3 regions of the Enterococcus sp. AZ163 genome follow, and region 1 is predicted to be linked to each of the others. Evidence: a T-box and tRNA genes for the amino acid it is inferred to sense, from the RefSeq annotation. Region 1 holds a T-box; the other regions hold tRNA genes.
What was found. A T-box is a leader RNA that pairs with one kind of tRNA and senses whether it is charged. The one in region 1 lies ahead of leuS (leucine--tRNA ligase), so its partner is inferred to be a tRNA-Leu.
Positions count from the first base shown of each region.

Region 2: it encodes a tRNA-Leu, which carries the amino acid that the T-box ahead of leuS (leucine--tRNA ligase) is inferred to sense. The anticodon was not compared.
Region 3: it encodes a tRNA-Leu, which carries the amino acid that the T-box ahead of leuS (leucine--tRNA ligase) is inferred to sense. The anticodon was not compared.

Region 1 covers NZ_JBIPAO010000001.1:261,065-269,280, reverse strand. The annotation lists gene metK (methionine adenosyltransferase) at 1-168, shown strand, start outside; gene IGI46_RS01330 (MDR family MFS transporter) at 271-1,743, shown strand; gene IGI46_RS01325 (alpha/beta hydrolase) at 1,799-2,584, shown strand; gene IGI46_RS01320 (class I SAM-dependent methyltransferase) at 2,581-3,156, opposite strand; gene IGI46_RS01315 (TIGR01212 family radical SAM protein) at 3,131-4,111, opposite strand; gene IGI46_RS01310 (phosphatase PAP2 family protein) at 4,111-4,767, opposite strand; T-box leader at 4,901-5,094, shown strand; gene leuS (leucine--tRNA ligase) at 5,145-7,658, shown strand; gene IGI46_RS01300 (glycerol dehydrogenase) at 7,701-8,216, opposite strand, start outside.
Region 2 covers NZ_JBIPAO010000001.1:3,069,484-3,077,699, forward strand. The annotation lists gene IGI46_RS14745 (YxeA family protein) at 1-214, opposite strand, end outside; gene IGI46_RS14750 (M23 family metallopeptidase) at 376-1,113, opposite strand; tRNA gene IGI46_RS14755 (tRNA-Leu) at 1,349-1,432, opposite strand; gene IGI46_RS14760 (hypothetical protein) at 1,477-1,665, opposite strand; gene IGI46_RS14765 (hypothetical protein) at 1,708-2,337, opposite strand; gene IGI46_RS14770 (glycoside hydrolase family 13 protein) at 2,428-4,269, opposite strand; gene IGI46_RS14775 (glycogen/starch/alpha-glucan phosphorylase) at 4,250-6,688, opposite strand; gene glgA (glycogen synthase GlgA) at 6,829-8,216, opposite strand, start outside.
Region 3 covers NZ_JBIPAO010000001.1:19,603-27,818, reverse strand. The annotation lists gene IGI46_RS00155 (hypothetical protein) at 92-430, shown strand; gene IGI46_RS00150 (YxeA family protein) at 491-877, opposite strand; gene tadA (tRNA adenosine(34) deaminase TadA) at 1,019-1,531, shown strand; RNA gene ffs (signal recognition particle sRNA small type) at 1,558-1,644, shown strand; gene IGI46_RS00135 (hypothetical protein) at 1,782-2,285, shown strand; gene IGI46_RS00130 (AI-2E family transporter) at 2,334-3,464, opposite strand; gene IGI46_RS00125 (SPFH domain-containing protein) at 3,654-4,544, shown strand; gene IGI46_RS00120 (LURP-one-related/scramblase family protein) at 4,541-5,029, shown strand; gene IGI46_RS00115 (AI-2E family transporter) at 5,104-6,294, shown strand; tRNA gene IGI46_RS00110 (tRNA-Leu) at 6,369-6,452, shown strand; gene IGI46_RS00105 (methylated-DNA--[protein]-cysteine S-methyltransferase) at 6,570-7,028, opposite strand; gene IGI46_RS00100 (bifunctional metallophosphatase/5'-nucleotidase) at 7,113-8,216, shown strand, end outside.

The DNA.
Region 1 (8,216 bases):
GAGAACTTTGATTTGCGTCCTGCGGGCATTATTGAAATGTTAGATTTGCAGCGTCCGATCTATAGTCAAACAGCTGCTTACGGGCATTTTGGCCGAACAGATATAGAGCTTCCTTGGGAGCAAACAGATAAAGTTGATGCATTAAAGAAAAGCTTAAACATAAAATAAAATCGTACAGACGTAGAAAATAAATCTATGGAGTAAAGAGGCGGTTTCTGTTGATCATCTTGATCAGTAGGACCGTCTTTTTTCTGTTAATAGGAGGGGAAAATGGAAAGAAAAACGAATAAAAAATTAGTAACTACTGGAATTTTTATAGCTACTTTTATGACTGCAATTGAAGGAACGATTGTTACTACTGCAATGCCAACGATTGTCGGTTTGCTTCATGGCATGGAGATTATGAACTGGGTATTTTCAATTTATTTATTAACCAATGCGATGATGACACCGATTTATGGTAAGCTTGCGGATAAAATAGGTCGTAAGCCTATTTTTATTGCAGGGATTATTATTTTTGTTTTAGGATCGGCTTTATGCGGATTTTCGAATAGCATGATGACCTTAATTATTTCCCGAGCAATTCAGGGAATTGGTGCTGGAGCGATTATGCCAGTAGCCTTAACCATCATTGCGGATATGTATGAGTTTGAGCAGCGAACAAAAATTTTGGGTTTAAATAATGCTGCATGGGGAATTTCTAGTGTACTGGGACCTTTAGCGGGAGGATTTATTGTTGATACAATTGGCTGGCATTGGATTTTCTTTATTAATGTGCCAATAGGGATTGGTCTGATTTTCTTGATGCAATACTTTTTAGTGGAAGAGAAAAGGGAAAAGAGCACCAAAGAAATGGACTTTTTCGGCAGTATTTCGTTGATGTTGACGTTGGTAAGCTTATTGCTTGGGTTTCAGTTTTTAGGTGATAAGGGCATAAGTTCACAGGTAATAATTCTGTTTTTACTAACACTAGTTTTTGGAGGGACGTTCGTTTTTGCAGAGAAACGTGCAGAGGACCCCGTGATTGATTTGAGTTTGTTTAGGAATACGGCTTTTATGCTAGTGAATGGTGTAGCTTTCTTAATTAGTGGGTTTTTGATGGGTTTGGATGTCTACATTCCGATGTGGATGCAAGGTGTTTTGGGTAAATCTGCTGCAATTGGTGGATTGGTCATGGCCCCGTTATCAATCATTTGGATGGTGGGTTCCTTTTTATCTGGTCGCTTGTTGGTTCGTATGGCTGCAAAACGAGTATTGGCTATCGGTTTGATGGTCATCATGCTAGGGGCAGCAACCTTGCTGATTTTACCGATTCATAGTCCGTTTTGGTTATTCTTCATTATTTCGGGTGTGTTGGGCTTGGGTTATGGTTTGTCGTTAACTACAACAACCGTTGAGGCACAAAATAGCGTTCCGCAAAATGAGGTTGGAGTGGCTACTTCATTCAATACCTTGTCGCGAACGATTGGACAAACAGTCATGGTTTCAATTTTTGGAATTATTATGAATATTCAAATCGCTCACAGACTACCGACCGTTGGTGTGATCGGTGATCCTGATATTATGAATAAGTTGATTAATCCTCATACGGCAATGCAAATTGAACCCATGCTGCGTGAGAAATTAAGAGGAGTTTTGTTTAATGGTTTGCATCTCGTTTATCTGGCAGGGTTGATTTTGATCATTTTAGCGTTTGTTTTTACATTATCGGTTGGCAAAAAGCGAGAAAGTGATACACTATAAAAAAGGATTTTAGCCCTGTTCGATGAAAGAGCGAGCTGAACAAGGAGGAAAAGGAATGGCTTTCTTGCAAGTAAATGTTTATTCCAACGTATTGGAAATGGAAGTATCAATGAATGTACTGTTGCCGCAAACTACCCATAAAAAAATCGGAACCGTAACGCAGGGAGTAACTGAAGATGTACCGGTTTTGTACTTGCTTCATGGGATGGGCGGCAATCATAGTGTTTGGGAACGCCGAACCTCCATTGAACGTTATGCATCTATTTATCAATTGGCGGTGGTTATGCCATCGACTGATTTAGGTTTTTATACGGATACAACTTATGATATGAATTATTGGACTTTTTTATCTGAGGAGTTGCCAAAGATCGTACATGAGCTGTTTCCTCAGATCACTTATAAACGGGAAAAGACTTATGCTGCTGGTTTATCTATGGGTGGCTATGGTGCATTAAAGTTAGGTCTGCGTAAACCAGAAATGTTCGCAGCAGTGGCTTCTTTATCTGGAGCATTGATTTTGAATAACGTTGATGCTCTATTAACAACCCGCAAAGCTGCTTACTGGGAAGGAATTTTTGGTCCGTTAGATCAAATCAAGGGTTCAGCTAATGATCCAATGACTATGGTTGAAGAGTTGGCAGCAAGCAAAGATGAAGCACCTCACTTCTTTTTAGCTTGTGGTACAGAGGATTTCTTATATCCTGCTAGTCAGTTTATGGCGGCAAAGTTAGCGGAAAAGGATTGGGCTGTTACCTTTGAAGATGGTCCAGGAGAACATAATTGGATATTTTGGGATCATTGGATTCAACGAGTATTAGAATGGATGCTAAAAGGCAACTAGGAATTTCCTAGCTGCTTTTTTTTTTCTACACAAACCAAAATAGGGGGATTATTTTTTTGATTGATGAATTGATAGGTAAGAACGCTATAGTTTTCTTGCGGCAAGTTTGTGCAATAATCGAGTACGGCATTCTTTTCCTGATTCCCTCCATCATGGCCGTAGTAAATGACTAAAATCATTCGACCACCAGAAGATAGACGTTTCAAAATGGCTTTCATCGCTTGCTTAGTTGTATCAGGTAAAGTGATAATTTTCTTGTCACTGCTAGGTAAATAACCGAGATTGAAAATGGCTGCTTGAATTGGCTGACTTTCAGCGATTGTGGTTTCAATGGTTTCGTGTCCAGCTAAGAAAAGCGAAGAACGGGTAATCAATGCACCTAACTTTTCTTCGGTTTTAGTTAAGGCTTGCTCTTGAATATCAAAAGCATAAACCTGTCCATCGTTTCCTACTAATTCAGCCAAAAAAAGTGTATCATTGCCGTTTCCCATGGTGGCATCAATGACGTGATCACCAGGTTTAATAATTTCTTTGAGTAGGGTATGACTATAGCGTAAGGCTGTTTGCAGCATGGCTATTCTCCTGTCTAGCATTGAACTTTCCTTGATAAGAATTTCGCCAAAGCATTTCTTGATCGATAGCATTTAGAACTTCCCATTTTTTGAGACTCCACATAGGTCCCACTAAGGAATCCCAGGGTGCATCCCCTGTTAAGCGATGGATGATAATCTCCTCAGGTATCATTTCCAACTGATCACAGATAACAGAAACGTAATCTTCTCGAGTCATCAGTTGCAGCTTGCCTTCAGCATAATCGCGCAACATACGAGTGTTACGCATCAGATGCAACAGGTGAAGTTTAATTCCTTGAATATCGGAATCTAAAATGGTCCGCTTTACATTTTCTCGCATCATTTCCAGCGACTCTCCCGGCAATCCATTAATTAAGTGAGTGCATACATTGATGTTATGCTTGCGTAATCGAGCAACTGCATCGGTATAAGTAGAATAATCATGGGCACGATTGATTGCATTGCTAGTTTCCTCAAAAGTTGTTTGCAGGCCCAGTTCGACCCATAAATACATTCGTTGGTTCAACTCAGCTAAATATTCCACTACCTCGTTTGGCAAACAATCAGGACGGGTCCCTACTGAAAGACCCACGACACCAGGTAAATTAACGACCTGCTCAAAACGTTCGCGAATGACTTCGACAGGGGCATGTGTATTAGTAAAATTTTGAAAATAGACAATGTATTGATTGACGCTTGGCCATTTCAAATGCATCATATCAATTTCTTTTTGAAACTGTAGTGGCAAAGGGTCACTGGGAGCAACAATCATGTCACCAGATCCAGAGACACTGCAAAAGGTGCAACCACCATGAGCAGCAGTACCATCACGGTTTGGGCAATCAAATCCGCCATCTACTGGAACCTTAAAAATTTTTCCACCGAATTCTTGACGCAGGGCATAATTCCAAGAGTGATAACGTTTGGTGGGATCATCCGTATAGGTAAACACAATTATTTCCTCCCAATGGTTTTTAAATCGTAAACTAATTTTTGTTGGCGGTAATAAGGATAGGTGAACAGCAGCCAGCTAATTCCTAGTAAAAAACCACCTAATACGTCGGTTGGGAAATGAACACCCAAATAAATCCGACTTACTCCGATACCAAGGATCAATAAACCCAATAAAATTTGCAGAGCATACTGCCAAAATTTATTTTTGATAAATAGTCCTGTTGTAAAAATTAGTGTTCCGTACAAAATCATACTAGTTACTGAATGACCACTTGGAAAGCTGTAGCTATGTTCAGTGACCATATGAGGTAGAATGGTCGGGCGTGCACGTTGAAAGAATAACTTTAACAGCTGATTAACGACACCACTGATAATTACTAAGTTAGCACCTAACCAAATTGCTGTGATCCTTTCTTGGCTAAACCAGAATAATCCTAAAAATACAGCGGCCAAGATAACAATAGTCAAAGGGTTGGCAAATTTTGTTACCCATAGAAAAAATGTATCCATGGCAGGTGCCAGACTGTGAACACCTTGGATAATAGTCTTATCAAAGCCCTTCAAGGTTGTTGGATAAAAACGCACAATGTAGCAAAGTGCAGCAAACAGCAGCAACGTGAAGCTGCCAGCTAAATGATAATAAGGTTTATTTTTCATGATAATTCCTTTCTATACTAAACGCCATTTATTATACCATGAGCCTAAAGAGGCTTTAGCGATTTTTCTGATTCTTAAAAAGGAATTAAATTGAATTTATCAAGGGAATCTGCTAAGATGAAACTACTTGAATACTGATGCGTTGACAAGGAGTAGTAGAAGTTTTGGCATTTCAGAGAGTACGCGGTTGCTGTGAGTGTACATGCAAGGCCTTTGAACTTACCTTTGAGCATGATCAATAGGATCCGGTAAAGTGACCGTTATCTCTTTGAGGTTTGGCGTAAGCCAGATAAACATAGGTGGTACCACGTTTTCAACGTCCTATAGAAGATTGGCTTCTATAGGACTTTTTTTAATACAAATTAGGAGGAAGAGCAGTGAGTTACAATCATAAAGAGATTGAAAAGAAATGGCAGAAATACTGGGCTAAGCACAATGTCTTTAATACCCATGATGATCCAGAGAGTCCCAATTTCTATGCATTAGACATGTTTCCCTATCCATCAGGACAAGGCTTGCATGTAGGCCATCCTGAAGGCTATACGGCAACGGATATTATTTCACGCATGAAACGAGCACAAGGCTTTAATGTGCTTCATCCAATGGGGTGGGATGCCTTTGGTTTGCCAGCAGAACAATATGCATTAGATACCGGCAATGATCCGGCTGAATTTACTAAGAAAAATATTGAAACTTTCAAGCGTCAGATTAACTCATTAGGCTTTAGTTATGACTGGAACCGCGAACTTAATACGACTGATCCAGAATATTATAAATGGACACAATGGATTTTTGAGCAAATGTATGAAAAGGGCTTGGCTTATGAGGCGGAAGTTCCCGTGAACTGGGTACCTGAATTGGGAACAGTTATTTCTAATGAAGAAGTAATTGATGGTAAAAGTGAACGTGGCGGATACGATGTTGTTCGTAAGCCAATGCGTCAATGGATGCTTAAGATCACGGCTTATGCTGATCGTCTATTAGATGATTTAGAATTGGTTGACTGGCCAGAAAACATTAAAGAAATGCAGCGCAATTGGATTGGACGCTCAATTGGCGCCAATGTGACCTTTAAAGTTGCGAATTCAGAAGAAGAATTCACCGTTTTCACAACTCGTCCTGATACTTTATTTGGAGCTACTTATGCAGTGTTAGCACCAGAGTTGGATTTAGTTGGAAAAATTACAACACCTGAGCATCAAGAAGCAGTAGAAGCTTATAAAGTCGAAGCAGCGAAAAAATCGGAGCTGAATCGAACGGATTTGGCTAAAGAAAAAACAGGTGTCTTTACCGGAGCTTATGCTATCAATCCAGTTAATGGCAAGGAAATTCCGATTTGGATTGCAGACTATGTATTAGCTTCTTATGGTACTGGTGCGATCATGGCGGTTCCTGCTCATGATGAACGTGACTATGAATTTGCTAGAACATTTGGCTTAGAGATTGTTCCTGTTTTAGCAGGTGGTGACATTGAACAAGAAGCCTACACTGGCGATGGGGAACATATCAATTCTGATTTCCTTAATGGGTTGGATAAACAGGAAGCAATTGACAAAATGGTTGCTTGGCTGGAAGAACATAACTGCGGTAAAAAAGAGGTCAGCTATCGTTTGCGGGATTGGTTGTTCTCCCGTCAGCGCTACTGGGGTGAACCAATTCCTGTAATTCATTGGGAGGATGGCACTACAGGATTAGTTCCTGATTATGAGCTGCCATTGATCCTGCCTAAAACGGAGAATATTCAACCAAGCGGAACTGGTGAATCGCCGCTGGCTAATATCGAGGAATGGGTCAATGTTGTTGATCCTGAGACAGGAATGAAGGGTCGCCGAGAAACCAATACGATGCCGCAATGGGCGGGCAGCTCTTGGTATTTCTTGCGTTTTATTGACCCTCATAACAAAGAAACCTTAGCGGATTTTGAAAAGCTGGAACGTTGGATGCCAGTTGATCTTTATATTGGCGGGGCTGAGCACGCAGTATTGCATTTGTTATATGCTCGTTTCTGGCACAAATTCTTGTACGATATCGGTGTGGTTCCAACAGAAGAACCATTCCAAAAACTGTACAATCAAGGAATGATTTTGGGACAAAGTTTCCGTGATGAACGTGGGGCATTAGTTCCGACCAATCTGGTTGAAAAAGGTGACGGTGGCTGGTTCAACGTGGAAACTGGTGAAGAGCTGGAAGAAGCTCCAGCGAAAATGAGTAAATCATTGAAAAACGTCGTCAACCCAGATGATGTCATTCAAAAATATGGTGCCGATACGTTGCGTACCTATGAAATGTTCATGGGACCATTAGATGCGGCCATTCCATGGAGCGAAAATGGATTAGAAGGCAGCCGCAAATTCTTGGATCGAGTATGGCGCTTGATTGTTGACGATCAAGGGAAGATGCGAGATCACATTACTAAGATTAATGACGGAAAATTGACGAAAGTCTACAATCAAACCGTTAAAAAAGTGACGGAAGATATCGAGAATCTGCATTTCAATACGGCTATTTCTCAATTGATGGTCTTTGTTAACGAAGCTTATAAAGTAGATGCCTTAACCTACGAATACGTAGAAGGTTTTGTTCAGTTGTTGGCACCAATTGCACCGCACATTAGTGAAGAACTATGGCAAATTCTAGGACATGAAGAAGGAATTTCTTATGTTCCTTGGCCAATTCATGATGAAGAAGCTTTGGTGGAAAATGAAATTGAAGTAATCCTTCAGGTGAACGGTAAAGTCCGCAGTAAGCTGACCGTAGCGGTTGATCTGGAGAAAGAAGAACTAGAAAAACTAGCTATGGCTGACGAAAACATTTTGCGCAATATTGAAGGCAAATCTGTTCGTAAAGTGATCGTGGTACCAAATAAATTAGTCAACATTGTGGCTAATTAAACAAAAAAATGAAGCTGTCTCAATGCGAGACAGCTTCATTTTTTATTTAGGATGATACATCGTTACATAGGCATCCACAGCCTTTAGAGCTGCGGCCACATCATCAGCCGAGACTTTCATCGGCATAGTGTGAATTGTTTCCTCTTCAATTGTGGCCTGTTCGCCAATCTTAATCAAATCCTCGTAAGGAGCATCAGCCAAATACATGTCCTCCAAGGTTGTTGGCAAATCGAGTGTCTGATATAAATCAATATATTTATCTAATTCTTCCTGTGGGGCATTTTCTAGCATCAATTGAGTCAAGGTTCCATAAGCCACTTTTTCGCCATGAGACAACTCGTGAATTTTGCCATCTAAAACAGTAAAGCCGTTATGGATGGCATGGGCTGCGGCTAAACCAGCACTTTCAAAACCTAATCCGCTTAATAATGTATTGGCTTCTACAATTTGTTCAAAGGCATCAGTAACAACGTTGGCCCGGTTTGCTTCCATCGCTTTGAACGCATTTTCAAAAATGATTTCCTCGCATTTTTCAGCAATTGCCATCGCTGCTGCAGT
Region 2 (8,216 bases), 2.8 Mb from region 1:
TCGCTGCAGTTTGTTGATATGCAGCCGTTCCATATTCGTTAACACTTTGAGGCTTTTCTGTTTTCACATAAAGCTCGCCCGTACTCACTAGGGGATTAAGCTGATCCATGACACCCGCAATTTCACTTGATGAATTTCGCGTAAAAAAGGTACTGCCATATAAAATAATTCCTCCCATCAGGATTACTGCGACCATTTTTCTTAGGATACTCATTAAACATCTTCCTTTCTTCTATGGAACTAAGCATAACGAAAGAAAGAGTTTAACTGTTCAGTCTCAGGTTGTATTTCCAGCTAACAGTTTTGTCACTTGGAGGATAAGTAAAAAGTCCTAGCCAATTACGGCTAGAACTTGATCACCTATCCGAATTTAAATTACTTATTAGCATAATATTTAAATTCTACAAGGTCGGTTGTTGCTTCTAATGCCAATACTCGATAGGCGTCATTGTAAAAACGCTCTTCTTTCGTATTTCCGTATAAACGAGTCAGTACTCGACATTCGTTCAATAAAGTATTGTTATGAATATACATTCTTTTGTTTCCATTTAGCAAGTAGGCATCATAGACTGTTGAACCTACTTTTTGCTGTTTCCAATAAATAAGCAAATTTTTATCCTCCTCTATACTAATTTGACCGTCATCCTTAAGTCCTTCACGAATAATTTTTAGCGGATCTAACCATGTTCCGTCATTAGAAAATGCACTTGATTGAGCCTGTAACCAGTCTTTCTTTGTAATCCCAAGGTGCAAATGACTGGTATTCCTTGTTCCAATTACTTGACCGAGTGTTATCAAATCGCCTATTTTTACATGTACATTTGCAGTGCTAGTACCGAATTCTTGATAAACCACATAATATCCATCATCACTCTTAGTAGCAATCACTGTTCCGAGTGCTTCGTATCCAGACGGTGCCCAGCCAGCAAAAACTACTTTTCCCGCATGTGCTGCACAGATTTCATTTCCTGGATGGTCAATCGAACCGAAATCAAGTCCATTGTGGAATCCATTGGGTCTAAATTCCCCACCTGGATTTTTGCCAAATAGTTGACCGCCTAAGAAGTTGCCTTCTCCCACTTTAGGAAACGGCCAGCCCCAGTTTATTGCCATACTTTCCCTCCATTCTATTTTTACCATGCGTCCATGGTGAACATATGTCCTTGTAAATAGCATACTATTATCTCTTGAGCCAGAAAGCTCAAACTTATCTTTCTAACTATTTTTTCTAAAAATTTTGATTGGTCATTAAACAACTCAGTTCCTAAATTTCCATAAAAAATGAGCGTACAAAAAAGCCAACCAACATCCTCACAATGTTGATTGGCTCTGACTTTACTTATCTTTATGCGGAAAATGGGATTTGAACCCACACGAGCCTTACGCTCACAAGACCCTCAATCTTGCATGTCTGCCATTCCATCACTTCCGCGAAATCTTTTTTATCATAGCGATAATCGTAAAAAAAGTCAATTTTTAAACGGTTGTCGTATCATAGACATAAACGATATTGCCATTTAAACCCGCAATACCGCGAAAATATTTTTTATCTTCTTGGTTGATCCAAGCTTCACGAAACATAAAAAATTCGTCTTTGGAAACTTCAATCGTTTCGATTTCACCTTTGCGTAACTGTTCAATTTTTTCATCAAATGGATTGTTCAATTTACTCACCTCAAAAGAATAGGAAGATACAAGGTATCCTCCTTATTCATGGAAATATTTACTGTTTTCTAAAATTCGCGTATCGTCTGTCATAATTCCTTGCAGCGATCGATCTAATCGAGACGAGTGTCGATGTTTCGCATCTTTTGTCTGAATAGATGGCTGATGTGAAGCTGTTTCCCCAGTGTCAAATAGCAGATAAGACTGCTTTGAACTGCGCATGCTGGTATAAAGCTCCTGCAATGGAATCGCATCCTCCGGTTCATCAGGAATTAGCGATTCTGGAACGTGTTTGGGTTTGAAAGGCGTGGCATTTCGTGTCTCCTCGCGAAAACTGACCTTCTTGTTACTTTCGGTAACAGGTTTAGAATCCGCAAACAGCGAACGTGGCGCACGCTTTTGTTCACGAGCCCGTGTTTCATACGTTGGCAGATTAATCCGGTGCCGATCCAATTCTTCCCGCGGCTTTTCATCCACTTGTACTCTGCGAGAACGAGTGGTGTGACGATTTGCCCGTTCCAATACTTCTTTCGCATCTAATTTATAATCAGTAATAAAATCGTCGTTACCATCAAACAATACCCGCTGACTGCCTTGATTCAATTTTACACCTTTATCATCGTCATAGGCTGGAAAGCGTGCGCGTCTTCCGCCAAATGGTTGATTTTCCATAAAAACCATCCTCGTTTTCTGATTTCTTATTAGTTTAGCACAAATGACGAAAAAAAGCTTAGCAATTGATAAAAGTCTTTACAGAAACCTTTATTCGACTAAAGATTTAGCAGCGAAATACTCCTGATGAGGAGCCAGTTCGATTCCCTCACTCAACTCCTGCAAAATTGTATACTCGCCACGATACTGACGAGGACTCGCTAAGTCTTCCATTTGAATCTTACGGGAGTGATCAGAAACATTCACTAAATAAACGGTATATTCTTCAGCATTATAGCGGATTATGCCAAAAATATCATTCTCCAACGAATAGACTGGGAAAAATTCACCATATTTCATTGAGCCATACTTTTTCCGGCGCTGAATCCAATTTTTACAGGAAGTATAAATACGTTGGTTAACATTCTGCCAAGGAAAGAACTTGCGATTTTCTGGATCCTTCCCGCCAGTTAAACCAGCTTCATCACCATAATAAACACATGGAATTCCTGGCATCATAAATAATAGTCCCCAGGCATGACTCAATTTATCAATGGAGCCCTCTAGCATCGTCAAGATTCGTTCGGTATCATGAGTGCCAATATTGTTCAATTGATTATAATAGAAGTCTTCCGGATAATTTTCTTGATAACGAATCATTTCCTGGCAAACTTTTTCAAAAGAACGGGTTTGATTCAAAACATCCATAATCTGCTGTCGCAGCGGATAGTTCATGACTCCTTGCAAATGATCGCCAAAAACATATCTTCTTCTTTGATCATAAGCGATTTTATTGGAGGCATCCTCCCAAACTTCGCCAATTAATATTTTATCTTGATACCCCAATAAATTTTTGCGAATTCCACCAATAAATTCATCCGTTAATTCATCAGCAACATCTAACCGCCAGCCATCAACACCTATTGTGGTCCACTTAGCTAGGACACTTTCGACATCACCATAAATAAATTCCTGAAAGCTTTTATTATTTTTATCAACTTCTGGAAGGTCAGCAACACCCCACCATGCTTCGTAATCATTAGGGTACTGCTTAAATTTGAACCATGGATAATAAGGACTGTCCGGATTACGAGTAGCACCTTCCTTTTCGCCATAAAGTCCAGCTTGGTTAAAGTAACGACTGTTCCTACCGACATGCGAAAATACGCCATCTAAAATTACTGAAATTCCAGCCTGATGTAAAGCCTGCAGCATTTCTACAAAATCTTTTTCTGTTCCCAGCACTGGATCAATCGCAAAATAATCATTGGTATCATAGCGATGATTGCTGCTGGCTTCAAAAATAGGATTCAGATACAAAGCTGTAATGCCTAATTCCTGAAAATACGAAATCTTTTGAGTAATTCCCTTTAAATTTCCGCCGAAGAAATCCCAGCGAACCACTTCCTGATCTTTATTGCGGATATACATGGGTTCGTCATCTTCAGTTGCATAGATAAACGAATTTTTTTTAGGTGAACTGATTTCGCCATTGGGATTTCCATTCGCAAATCGATCAGGAAAGATTTGATAAAAAACCGCTTCACGATACCAGCTGGGCGCAATTTCTGCCTTCTCAAAGCAAGTCATCTGATAAGAACCTACCTCGGATTCTTGATGTTCAATTTTCCCTTCGCCCCCTTGTCCATCAAAACCGTAGAACAAGGTGCGTTTACTGCCATCCGGACAAAAATGAACAATTTTGAAATAGTAAAAATACAAGCCGCTGCCTTGATCAACCTTGTATTGATAATGGTAGCGATCCTCTTCGGCCTTATTCATCGGAAAACTGATTTTACCAATACTGCTGCCTTCTTTGCGAACAACAAAGAAGACACTGGTCTCCAGTTCGGAAGGAACCGAGATCCAAAAATCGACTCGCTTGCCTTCCTTTACTGCACCAAAAGGAAATTTGTAACGTTCCATCCATGAATTATAATAAATATGTGCCATGTTGTTTCGCTCCTCTTTCGCTGTCATGAGCAAAAACTGGTTCTATTTGCCAAATATCTTCGGCATAACGTTTCACCGTTTCATCGGAAGAGAATCGTCCGGCATTGGCAATATTTCTCAGACTGATTTGCTTCCAACGTCGTCGATCCTGATAAGCCTCATTAATTGATTCCTGCGCATCGCAATAGGCATCAAAATCGCGTAGGACAAAGAATTCGTCATTATATTTTATCAAGGAATCGATAATTTCTTGTCCTTCCACCGTGATATTAGGAATCGTTCCATCCACAAAAGCATTTAGGACTTTATGAATCACCGGATCGTTATGATAAAGCTCAGAAGAATTATAGTTGTGCTCTTGATAGTAACGATATACTTCTGTTTCAGTCAACCCGAAAATTGAGATATTTTCATCTCCAACAGCATCACGAATTTCAATGTTGGCGCCATCTAAAGTCGCGACCGTCACAGCGCCATTTAGCATTAACTTCATATTTGAAGTTCCAGACGCCTCTTTTGAAGCCAGTGAAATTTGTTCACTCACATCCGCAGCTGGAATAATTCGTTCAGCTAAGGTCACATTGTAGTTCTCCAAAAAGACGATTTTCAATTTGCCATTGATCGTTTGATCGTTGTTAATTAAGTTTGCTGTCTCATTAATGACCTTAATCACTGATTTAGCATAATGATAGCTTGGCGCGGCTTTAGCACCAAAAATAAAGACTCTTGGATGAATCGGCAAATTGGGATTTTCCTTCAAATCAAAATACAGCTTCACAATGTGTAATAGGTTTAGCAATTGCCGTTTGTAGGCATGCAGTCGTTTGATTTGTACATCAAAAATGGCATCTGGAGACACTTCGATCCCTTTTACTTGTTTAATATATTCTGCTAAATTTATTTTATTTTCATGTTTGGCTTCATCTAAAGCATCCAATACCTTGTCATCATCCACATAATTCATTAAAAGGCGCAAATCTTTAGGATCACTGTTCCATGAGGTACCGATCGTATTGTTTAACACCTTTGTCATACTGCGATTGGCTAACTGTGACCATCGTCTTTGAGCTATCCCGTTAGTTTTGTTGTTAAAACGAGCTGGATACAGCACATAGAAGTCATGCAATACAACTCCCTTCAACAGATCAGAATGCAATTTGGCTACTCCGTTAGTTGAATGAGAGCCAATAATTGCTAAATGTGCCATATGGATCTGGCCATGCTGAATAATCCGGGTACGTTCGATCAAATCAAACGGCTGAACCCCCGTCATTTCAGCTACAAACCGACGATCAATTTCCTCAATGATTTGGTAAATCCGTGGGCAAACCTCTCTCATCATCGGAATCGACCATTTTTCCAGTGCTTCAGCCATGATGGTATGATTGGTGTAGCTCATCACCTTAACCGTTAAGTTCCATGCCTTTTCCCAAGGTAATCCTTCTTCATCTACCAATAAACGCATAAATTCTGCGACACACATTGCTGGATGAGTATCATTAATATGAATCGCAATGTATTGATTAATTTGATCGAAAGAAAAGCCTAGTCGTTTATAGTAGCGCAAAATACTCTGTACTCCAGCAGAAACAAAGAAGTATTCCTGCGACAAACGAAGCTTACGGCCAGCATCATTCGAATCGTCTGGATATAAAACTGAGGTTAAATCCTTAATCATTCGTCGATCCTCGATGCTTCGGTAACGATCTTCTTCCTCGGCAGGAATTTCTACACTCCACAAGCGCATAGTATTGACGATATTATTCTGATAGCCCACCATTCCAGTATCGTAAGGTACCGCCCGAACACTATATCCATCTTCATAAACTGGTCTTAACTGACCTTTAGTATTTTCCCGCAAATAAACGTTACCGCCAAAATGAACGTCTACAGCTTTACTTTCTTTTCTGATTTCCCAGATATTCCCTTTTTGCAGCCATTCGTCTGGCAGCTCCACCTGATAACCGTCCACGAAACGTTGCTTAAACAAGCCGTATTCATAGCGAATTCCATTTCCATTTCCAGGTAACCCGCAAGAAGCAATCGAGTCCATGAAACAAGAAGCCAATCGTCCTAAACCGCCATTTCCCAAAGCCATATCAGGCTCAATTTCTGCTAAGTCATTCAAGGAAATTCCCATCTCCTGCAAAGCTTCTTCAATCATTTCCAACCAGCCCATGTTTAATAAATTACTTTTAAGCATTTTCCCTGGTAGAAATTCAATCGAAAAATAGTAAGTTTGTTTCTGTTGCTGATCGCGGTAATCTTGCCAAGTCTGTCGCCAATCCTGCGAATAATTAGCGGTCATGATCGATCCTAACGTTTGGTATAGTTCGTTAGCTGAAGCATCTTTCACTTCCATAGCAAACTTTTCAGCCAATCTTTTTTTAAACTGCTTTTTGAATTCGTTTTTTTCCACTTGATTTTCTCCTTTATGACTAAGAAACACTTGGTAAATCAACTGATGTGCCACTAATTCTTCCTGTTTTGACACACTCATTACTTATTTAATTTAAAAAATCAGAACCTACGACTAATCCAGCCGGAGATTCTGACCGTTTAACTGATTTGTTGATACAACTCTAGATAGCGTTGGCTGGAAACATCCCAACTGAAATCCTTTGCCATTGCGTTGTTCATCAATTTCTTCCATACCTTTGGCTCCTGTTGATAAAGCTCAATTGCTTGCTTCAAGGTATTCATTAAGAAATAAGATTGATAATCAACAAAACCAAAGCCCGTTCCTTCGTTGGTTATTGGATTATATGGCTGTACAGTATCCTTTAACCCGCCGATTTCATGAATCACCGGTAAAGTTCCATACCGCATCGAAATCATTTGCGAAAGTCCGCAAGGCTCGAAAGCGGATGGCATCAGGAACATGTCGACACCAGCATAAACCTTCTGAGCTAATTGTACATCAAAGGCGATTTGAATACTGGCTTTTTCTGGGTATTTTTCCCCGAAGTAACGAAAGCCCCGCTCAAAATCTGGATCACCTGTTCCTATTAAGACTAATTGCACATCAAATTGCATCAAATTCTCCATTTCCTGCAGCAGCAGGTGGAAGCCCTTTTGATAAGTCAAACGACTAACAATCCCCATCATAGGAACATCTTTACGAACCGGAAGTCCCAGCAATTCTTGAAGTTGAGTTTTGTTTTCGAGTTTCTTATCCAACTGTTTACTGTCATAATGAGTAAAGATCGCTGGATCACTTGTTGGATCAAACATTTCATAATCAATCCCATTAACAATCCCGCTTAATTTTCCACTTTCCATACGTAAGATTACATCTAAGCCTGAACCAAATTCAGGTGTTTTGATCTCCTCAGCATAAGAAGGACTCACCGTAGTTACGCGATCCGCATACAGAATACCGGCCTTCATAAAATTAACACAATTATTGTAACGAATCGTTCCGTCAGCATACCGCTCCATACCCATACCAAATAAATCGGCCATGATCGAGCTATCATACTGTCCCTGAAATTCAATATTATGAATCGTCAACACTGTACGAATCTGTTGATAGGCTTGAATCCAACGATATTTTTCCTTTAAGAGGAAAGGAATCATCGCTGTGTGGTAGTCATTCACATGAACCACATCTGGAATATAATCAATCTTCTCCATCATTTCAATTACAGCCATTTGAAAGAAAGCAAAACGCTCCCCATCATCATAATCACCATACAAGTTCGGTCGATTAAAATAATACATATTATCGATAAAGTAGTAATCAATCCCTTGGTGCTTTAAGTACTTAACGCCGCAGTATTGCTTGCGCCAACCTACCTCTACCTCAAAATTGAACAAGTCCTCTGTCTTCGACTTGTATTGTTCCCCCATCTTGGAAAAATAGGGCAAAACCACTCGAATCTCTGCACCCTTTTCCTTTAATGCTTTCGGCAAAGCACCTGCTACATCGCCCAATCCTCCTGTTT
Region 3 (8,216 bases), 240 kb from region 1:
TTACTTTCAAAGTAAAAAAGAGAGAGTTCTTATTATTGTTCATCTTTAGAGTGTGGTATGATTAAATTAGCAAATAAAGGAGCTGATACCCATGAAAAGAGCAACGAAAATTAAGATCGGTGTAAGTGTCATTGCGGTAGCTAGCGTTGCCACAGCAGTGATTGCCTCTGGCAAGATTCTGGACAAGGCCCGTCATGTTTCGAATCGCCATAAAGTGAAAAAGTTTGTGAGTGATAAATTCGACGGCAATGAGAAAGTAATGGACATCGTCGACAAGCTATCTGACGATGATTTAGACAACCTGATGAACATCCTTGGTAAGATCAAAGATGGGAAGAAACGTGTCTCGGTATACGGTGATTCCATCAAAGAAACCACGGATGATTTGAAAGATAAGATTATGGGCTTTGTGGAAAACGTAATCGATTAATGAATAAACACCTGTTACCAGCGAGTACTAAGCTGGCAACAGGTGTCTTTATGTTTAAAGCTAACGCAACTGATCACGTGCCTTTACGGGAACTTGAGCTGGTAAAATCTCTCGCCAACTGCGAACGTTTTGTCCTTTGGTGACCACTTCTAGATAACGTCCGGAAGCAACATGTTTATTAAATTTCTGGTAGCTGATTTTTCTAGCTTGCCCATAATTGTCATAGCTGGTGGTAACGTAGACTGGTTCTTCCTGGGTAGTACGTGCGATAACCGAATCAGAGCTGTGAGCCGTTCTGATATAAACCTTCTCTTCTTTGACGAAAGGATTGAGGTGGTCAGCGGTTGAGGCCCAGCGATGGACACAGTCCTTGGTTAAGTGAGGCTGTATCAATAAGAAGCTTACTACAAATAGAAGGAAAAGAAGTCCGTATTTATATTTTCTCATGCTCGCCCCTCCTTGCTAAAACACTCTACCTTTATCATACAACCAAGAAGTTTTTTTAAAATCAGTCATAAGTCTGAATATCGTAAAATTTTTACTGACTTTTGCGTAAAATATGCTAAAGTTAAAAACGAGGTGAAGCGTGTGGAACGAATCAGTTCATTTACTGAAGAAGAAAAAAATGAGTACATGCAAGAAGCAATTAAGGAAGCTCAGAAGGCTGAGAGGATTGCGGAGGTACCAATTGGAGCGATTATTGTACATAATAAAGAAATCATTGGTCGTGGCCATAATCTGCGGGAGCACAGTCAGGATGCGACTAGTCATGCTGAAATGTTCGCGATCCGTGAAGCTTGCAAAGGTTTGGACAGCTGGCGCTTAGAAGAATGCCAACTGTTTGTCACCCTGGAGCCCTGTCCTATGTGCAGCGGTGCAATGATCTTGTCGAGGATAGAGGAAGTCTATTTTGGTGCATTTGATCCAAAAGGCGGAACAGCTGGGACCTTAATGAATTTATTAACAGATGAAAGATTTAATCATCGAGCCTACGTAGAAGGCGGTATTTTAGAAGAAACCTGCGGAAAATTACTAACTAATTTTTTTCAGCATTTACGAGAAAAGAAAAAACAAATGAAAAAGACTAGCCAAGAAGACTAGAATTTGTTATACTAATTTTTGCCGAAAGGCTAGGACAATGTCGGGCTTGTGAATTGTGTCAGATCTGGAAGGAAGCAGCACTAAGCAGGATCCGGCATGTGTCTGAAATTAAATAGACAATCATCCAACAGGCTGAGGCCTGTTTTTTTTTTCGAAAAAAGATTGCGTTACCTGCTTTTCTTATACTATTATGAAGTTGAAGGGTATTGGCAGCAATTAGAAATGAAAAAGTGAAGGGGCGACTAATACAATGAAAAAAGCAACGCCTAAAAAACAAACATGGTCGGGGAAATATCCGCGTTTAAGTATAGCAGCCGGAATTGCGCTTATTATTTTGGGGATAGCTGTTTCTGACAGTGATCTGCTTAACTCCTCCAGCTCAATAGCATCCAATGACTATGCAAACGAGGAGTATTGGGAAGAAGACGAAGCGTTGGATTACATCGATGAAGTGAAAAACTGGGACCGCGGTACTTATGAAAACATCCAAGTAGCAACCACCAATGTGGAGTACGACGAGGATGACGAAACATCGATTGAAACCTATTCTCATGGTGATTCTTATGAAGAGCTTGTGGAAGCTGTAGGACCACCAACTAGAACCTTTACCAACAAAGGAGATGCTACCCGTCCGTCGATTGTGGACGCTGACTGGGAGAAAGATTTTGAGGATGGCGGCTACATTTCGATCAATATTCGCTATGAAAAAGATACAGGACAGATTATTTCGAAAGACTGCTATGGCAGCTTTTAAACAAAGAAACCCGTGAAATCTACTTGGATTTCACGGGTTTCTTATTTATTACTGTAAAGTATTTGAAGAATTCGTATCATCTTTAAGCAGCTGACTTTCTCGACGAATATGATAAATCTTATGGATATTAATAATCAAGGTTTTGATTACCGCATAAACTGGAATACATATCAGCATACCAAGGATTCCGGCCACACTTCCCGCACCGATTAACACTAAGATAATAGTAAGGGGGTGAATATTCAAAGATTTACCAAACAACAATGGTTTGATTAAGTTTCCATCCAACTGCTGAATCACTAAAACAGAAAGCCCCATGTACAAAGCCTGCAAAGGTGAGACAAAAAATCCTACAATAACTGCTGGTACCGCACCAATAAATGGTCCAACATAAGGAATAATATTGGTCACACCACAGAAGATCGCCAATAATAAACTATAAGGTTGTTTAAAAATAGTCATAGCAATGAAGCTCAAAATCCCAATAATAAACGCATCTAACACCGTACTGCTGATATAAGCAGACAGAGTTTCATTTAATTCCCGGACCGTCTGACGTAACTCTTTCCGAATGGTTAAAGGGAAAAATTGTGATATCGCATCAAGAAACTTGTGACCATCCTTGAACATAAAGATCAAAATGAATGGAACGGTAAATAGCAGCACGAAAAACTGCATGGCTACACTAACAATTCGTGACAGACTGGAGGTCACACTAACGATTGCTAAATTAATCAAGTTATTAATCGTCAGGTTAGCAGAAGCCAGCTGTTCTTCCAAATTGAAGTTCTTGAACTCCTCCCGCTGGGCCAGCTCAGTCATCCATTTTCCAGTTTCTTCAGCATATACCGGTAAGTTTTGAGTTAACTGAACCGTTTGCTCAATTAACTGCGGAATTACGTTCATTGCTGCCAAAACAATAATAATCGCAATTACCACAAAAGAAATTAAAAAGCCGAAGACACGAGGAATACCACGCTTTTCTAAGAATACGACGATGGGATCGAACATATAATAGAGAAATCCAGCTACCAATAAGGGCAGTACCACTGCTGAAAGCATGCCTAAAACAGGTTCAAAGATATTAGGCATTTGCAAAATAAAGTAAATTCCGATAATCGTCAAGACGATTTCGGCTGTCCAGAAGAACAATTTAGACTGTTTGAAACGTGAGAGCATAATAGCCTCCTTTTATATGATAGCTTCATCTTATCATTTATTATGCAATGAAAAAATCTTTTTTAAGAAATTAAAGAGAAAGTTCGGGAAGCTTTCTATTCTTTTTTCAATAAGTTTGAGAACAGTTATTTCATTGAATCTGGTTAAGGTTAGGAGTACACTGAAAGAAATTAGTTGGAGGTGTTGCAGGTGAGAGAAAAAAAAGCCTTTCACGTTAACGGGTATGCAGCGTTGTTTGTTTTAATTTTGATTATGATCGCTGGAGTTTGGTTTATCTATTTGGGAAGCAGCCGGAATCAAATCGGTTTAATTATTTTAGCAATAGCTTTATGGATAATCTCCTTCTTATTCATTAGCTCCCTAACTATTGTCAGTCCAAATCAAGCCAAAGCCGTACTGTTTTTTGGAAAATATGTAGGAACGATCAAAGGCAACGGTCTGTTTGTAACCACTCCTTTGACGCAGAAAATTAAAGTCTCTATGAAGGTGCGCAACTTTAACAGTTCTCTATTGAAAGTAAATGATTCAGATGGAAATCCTATTGAAATTTCCGCAGTGGTTGTTTATAAGGTTGTTGATACGGCCAAAGCATTGTTTGATGTCGATTATTACTTAGATTTTGTTGAGATTCAAAGCGAAACGGCGATTCGCCACATTGCCTCTCAATACCCTTACGATACCTTTAATGATGACGATTTGACTTTACGAGGCAACACCACCAAGGTTTCTGAGGAATTAGCCAAGGAATTACAGGAACGTTTGGCGATTGCCGGCGTAGAAGTGATTGAAACACGCTTAAATCACTTAGCCTATGCAACTGAAATTGCGAATGCAATGCTGCAGCGTCAGCAAGCCCGGGCCATTCTTTCAGCTCGCCAAACGATCGTTGAAGGAGCGGTAACGATGACTCAGATGGCTCTTGAGCAAATTGAGGATGGGCAGGATATCCATTTTACAGATGATCGCAAAGTCCAATTAATCAATAATCTGCTGGTTTCAATTATTACCGATAAAGGGACACAGCCGGTCATCAATACTGGGGACATGAGCGATAAGTCTAAGACAGGAGGCAACAAATGAAGAAGCTGTATATTAAGCAAAAGGTTTTTAGCATCAGTGAAAAATTCACCATTATGGATGATCAGCAAAATCCTCGCTATTACGTAGAAGGAAGTTTCTTGAGAATTCCGAAGACTTTCCGAATTGAAGATGAACAGGGGAGAGAAATCAGTAAAATTACTAAAAAAACTATTAGTTTGTTACCAAAATTCTTTGTAGAAATTGATGGTCAAGACATGATTGAAATCTCTAAACACCTAACATTTCTCAAGGCGCAGTATTCTATTGAGGCAGAAGGAATGTCGGTGGAAGGAAACTGGTGGGATATGGATTTCATTGTGGAGAAAAATGGGCGTCGAATTGCGGACATTAATAAACGCTGGATTTCTTGGGGAGATACTTATGAGGTGACTATTTTAGATGAATCGTATGAACATCTAATCATCTCTTTAGTGATTGCAATTGATCGAGTGAAAGAGGATGAACGAGCATCTAACAATAGTTAAGGCCGGTTATAGGCCTTTTTTTTGTGGGATGGTAATTGTTTCGTTACAATGAAAGAAAAAGGATTTGATAAAAAATGGAACGACCTTCGACAAAAGCGACCCGCTGGATCCAATTTATCGGTGGCCGCAACTTAATTTTTACTTTAATAGCTGGTGTACTGTTAGGGGCCTTAATCTTCATTTTCTACTTGGTGCGCTTCATTTTTGAGCCAGTAGGAATTATTCTAGGAACGTTGTTTGCTCCCGTGTTATTGGCATTGATCTTGTACTATTTACTGGACCCAATTGTTAACTACTTTGAGGTGAAAGGTGTTAAGCGAATTTATACGATTATTGGTATTGGCTTAACTCTGGTTCTACTACTTGTCGCCTTCGGAATCTGGGCAGTTCCTAGAATCTATAGTCAAACGCTTAGCTTGGTAAACGATTTTCCACAGCATGTTGATAACTTCAATAATACGGTTCAGAATTTTGTTGCTGGAACGATGTTTGAAGAACCAGCGCAAGAATTTTTTGGCTCGTTAGAAGATGTAGTGGGACAGGTTATTAATATTTTATCTGATTCTCTAGGTGACATTCAACAATTTGTTGGTGATCTTTTTTCAACCGTCAGCGGCTTTTTTATCATCTTGCTGACAGCACCAATTATTGCCTTCTTCCTATTAAAGGATGCAAAGAAGTTTAAGCATTACTTTCTCAAGCTGATGCCGCCAAAATTCCGAGAAGATGCCAATGAACTGGGGGGAATTCTTGATATTCAGGTAGGCAACTATTTGAAAGGGCAGTTTATTGTAGCTTTAGCGAACGGTTTAATCGTCTTTATTGGTTTTCTAATTATTGGCATGCCTTACGCGTTACCCTTGTCATTATTAGTGACCATCACTTCTTTTATCCCATATATAGGACCTTTCATTGCATTTATTCCCTGTGCGGTGATTGCGTTGCTGGAATCTTTTCAATTGTTGTTGGCATTAATTGTTGTCTGGATTATTGAACAGGTGCTCAACGGTAATGTAATTGAGCCTAAGGTATTAGGCGAACAGCTAAGGGTTCATCCAGTGACAATAGTATTGGTTTTATTGGTGATGGGGAATCTGTTTGGTCTATTCGGTTTAGTTTTTGGAGTGCCGACATATGCAATTATCAAAGCTTTCGGCGTATTCTTATTTCGCAAATTCAAACAGCGGTATAATCGATATTATGGCAAGGATGATGGCGAATATGAAGACACTGAATTTTCACAGGATGAATATATTAACGACTAAATATTTCAGATTTTGACTAGTTTTAGGATAAAAATCATTGCAAAATGTCTGTCTTTGATTTACTCTAGATTCATGCGGTCGTGGCGGAATTGGCAGACGCGCTAGCTTCAGGCGCTAGTGGTAGAAATACCGTGGAAGTTCGAGTCTTCTCGGCCGCATTGAATAAAAAGACTTTATTTTACACAGTATCTTGATAGAAAAAACGAATTACAATTAGTACCAGCTCGCTTCATCCTACCTATGGATGAAAAGCTGTCCTAATGTAATTCGTTTTTTTATTCATTCTGCTCAACTGTTAACAGCTGCTGCTTAATAGCTAGGCCTTCTGCACTTGATCCGGAGTAGCCAGTGAGTTGGCCACCCTTTCCGATGACTCGATGGCAGGGAATAATAATCGGTAAGGGATTTTTTCGATTGGCTTGGCCGATTGCACGAACCGCTTTCGGTCGTTGGATTTGTTCCGCGATATCCTGATAGCAACATGTTTTGCCATAAGGAATTTGGGCAAGGGCATGCCAAACTTCTTGTTGAAAGGAAGTACCGTAAATAAATTCATAAGGTACAGTGAAGGCGGTTAGTTGGCCATCAAGAAACTGCAGAATTTCTTCTTTTGCTTGTTCAAGTATGACTGGATTTGCCGTCTTTGATTCAGAAATCTTAGTGTAGGAAACAGTAGTTAACGCGTGTTCGTTAGCATCTAACCATAGAGTGCCTAAAGAAGTATCAAATTTCATGGAATAAGTGCCTCCTGTTCAATAATTATCGTACGATTATGGTACTATAGAACCAATAAAAAGCGGTAAGAGAGAAGCGAAATTATGGAAAAAATTATTCTTTTACATACGAACGATTTACATTCTCACCTAGAAAATTGGCCTAAGATTCGACGTTTTTTGCAAGCGCGTCAACAAGAGGATCAGCATAACAATCAGGCGGTTATTACAGTTGACCTTGGTGATTTTGTTGATCGCTGGCACCCCTTGACGGAAGCTACCAATGGACAAGCCAATGTTGAATTAATGAATCAAATCGGCTATGATGCGGCAACAATCGGTAATAATGAAGGAGTTGGGAATTCCAAAGACGACTTGAATCATTTGTACGATGATGCCAATTTTGATGTGATTCTAGATAATTTGTTCGATAAACCTACGCTGCAAGCCCCAGAGTGGTCAAAGGTCTATAAAATCATCACGACGGAAAATGGGACAAAGGTAGGGCTGATTGCCTTTACCGCTCCCTTTCCATTAACTTACAATCCGAATGGATGGGATATTCGCCAGGTGGAGGATATGATGCCGGATTTGATTGCACAGCTGCGATCGCAGGTGGATGTACTGGTATTGATGAGTCATTTGGGCATAAGTGCGGATCGTTCCATTGCTCGGGCACATCCTGAGATTGATGTGATCTTAGGATCCCATACGCATCATTTATTCGAACAGGGCGAAAAGATTGGCAATGTTCAGGTGGCTGCAGCAGGTAAGTATGGTTATTATGTTGGAGAGGTGCACATCTATCTGGATGATGAACATCAGATCGTGCGAACCTCTGCTCACACTTATGCGACTGATAAAATGTTGGAGCTGCCAGAGGATAAAGCAGAAATTACCGGGTATTTAACGGAAGGCCATCAATTGCTTTCTGAGAAGATGGTAGCCGATCTGCCATTTTCCATTAGTGTGGATATTCATGGGAAACACCCGATGATTGAGTATACCTTACATGCAGTAAAAGAAAAGGCTGAGACTGACGTCGCTATTTTGAATTCGGGTCTCTTTTTAAGCGACATTCCTGCCGGATTTGTGAATCAAGATCAGCTTCATACTACGTTGCCACATCCGATGCATCTGATTCGAGTGACTCTGACTGGGAATGAACTGGTCCGCTTAATTTTGGAAATGGAAAAGAACCGTCATTTT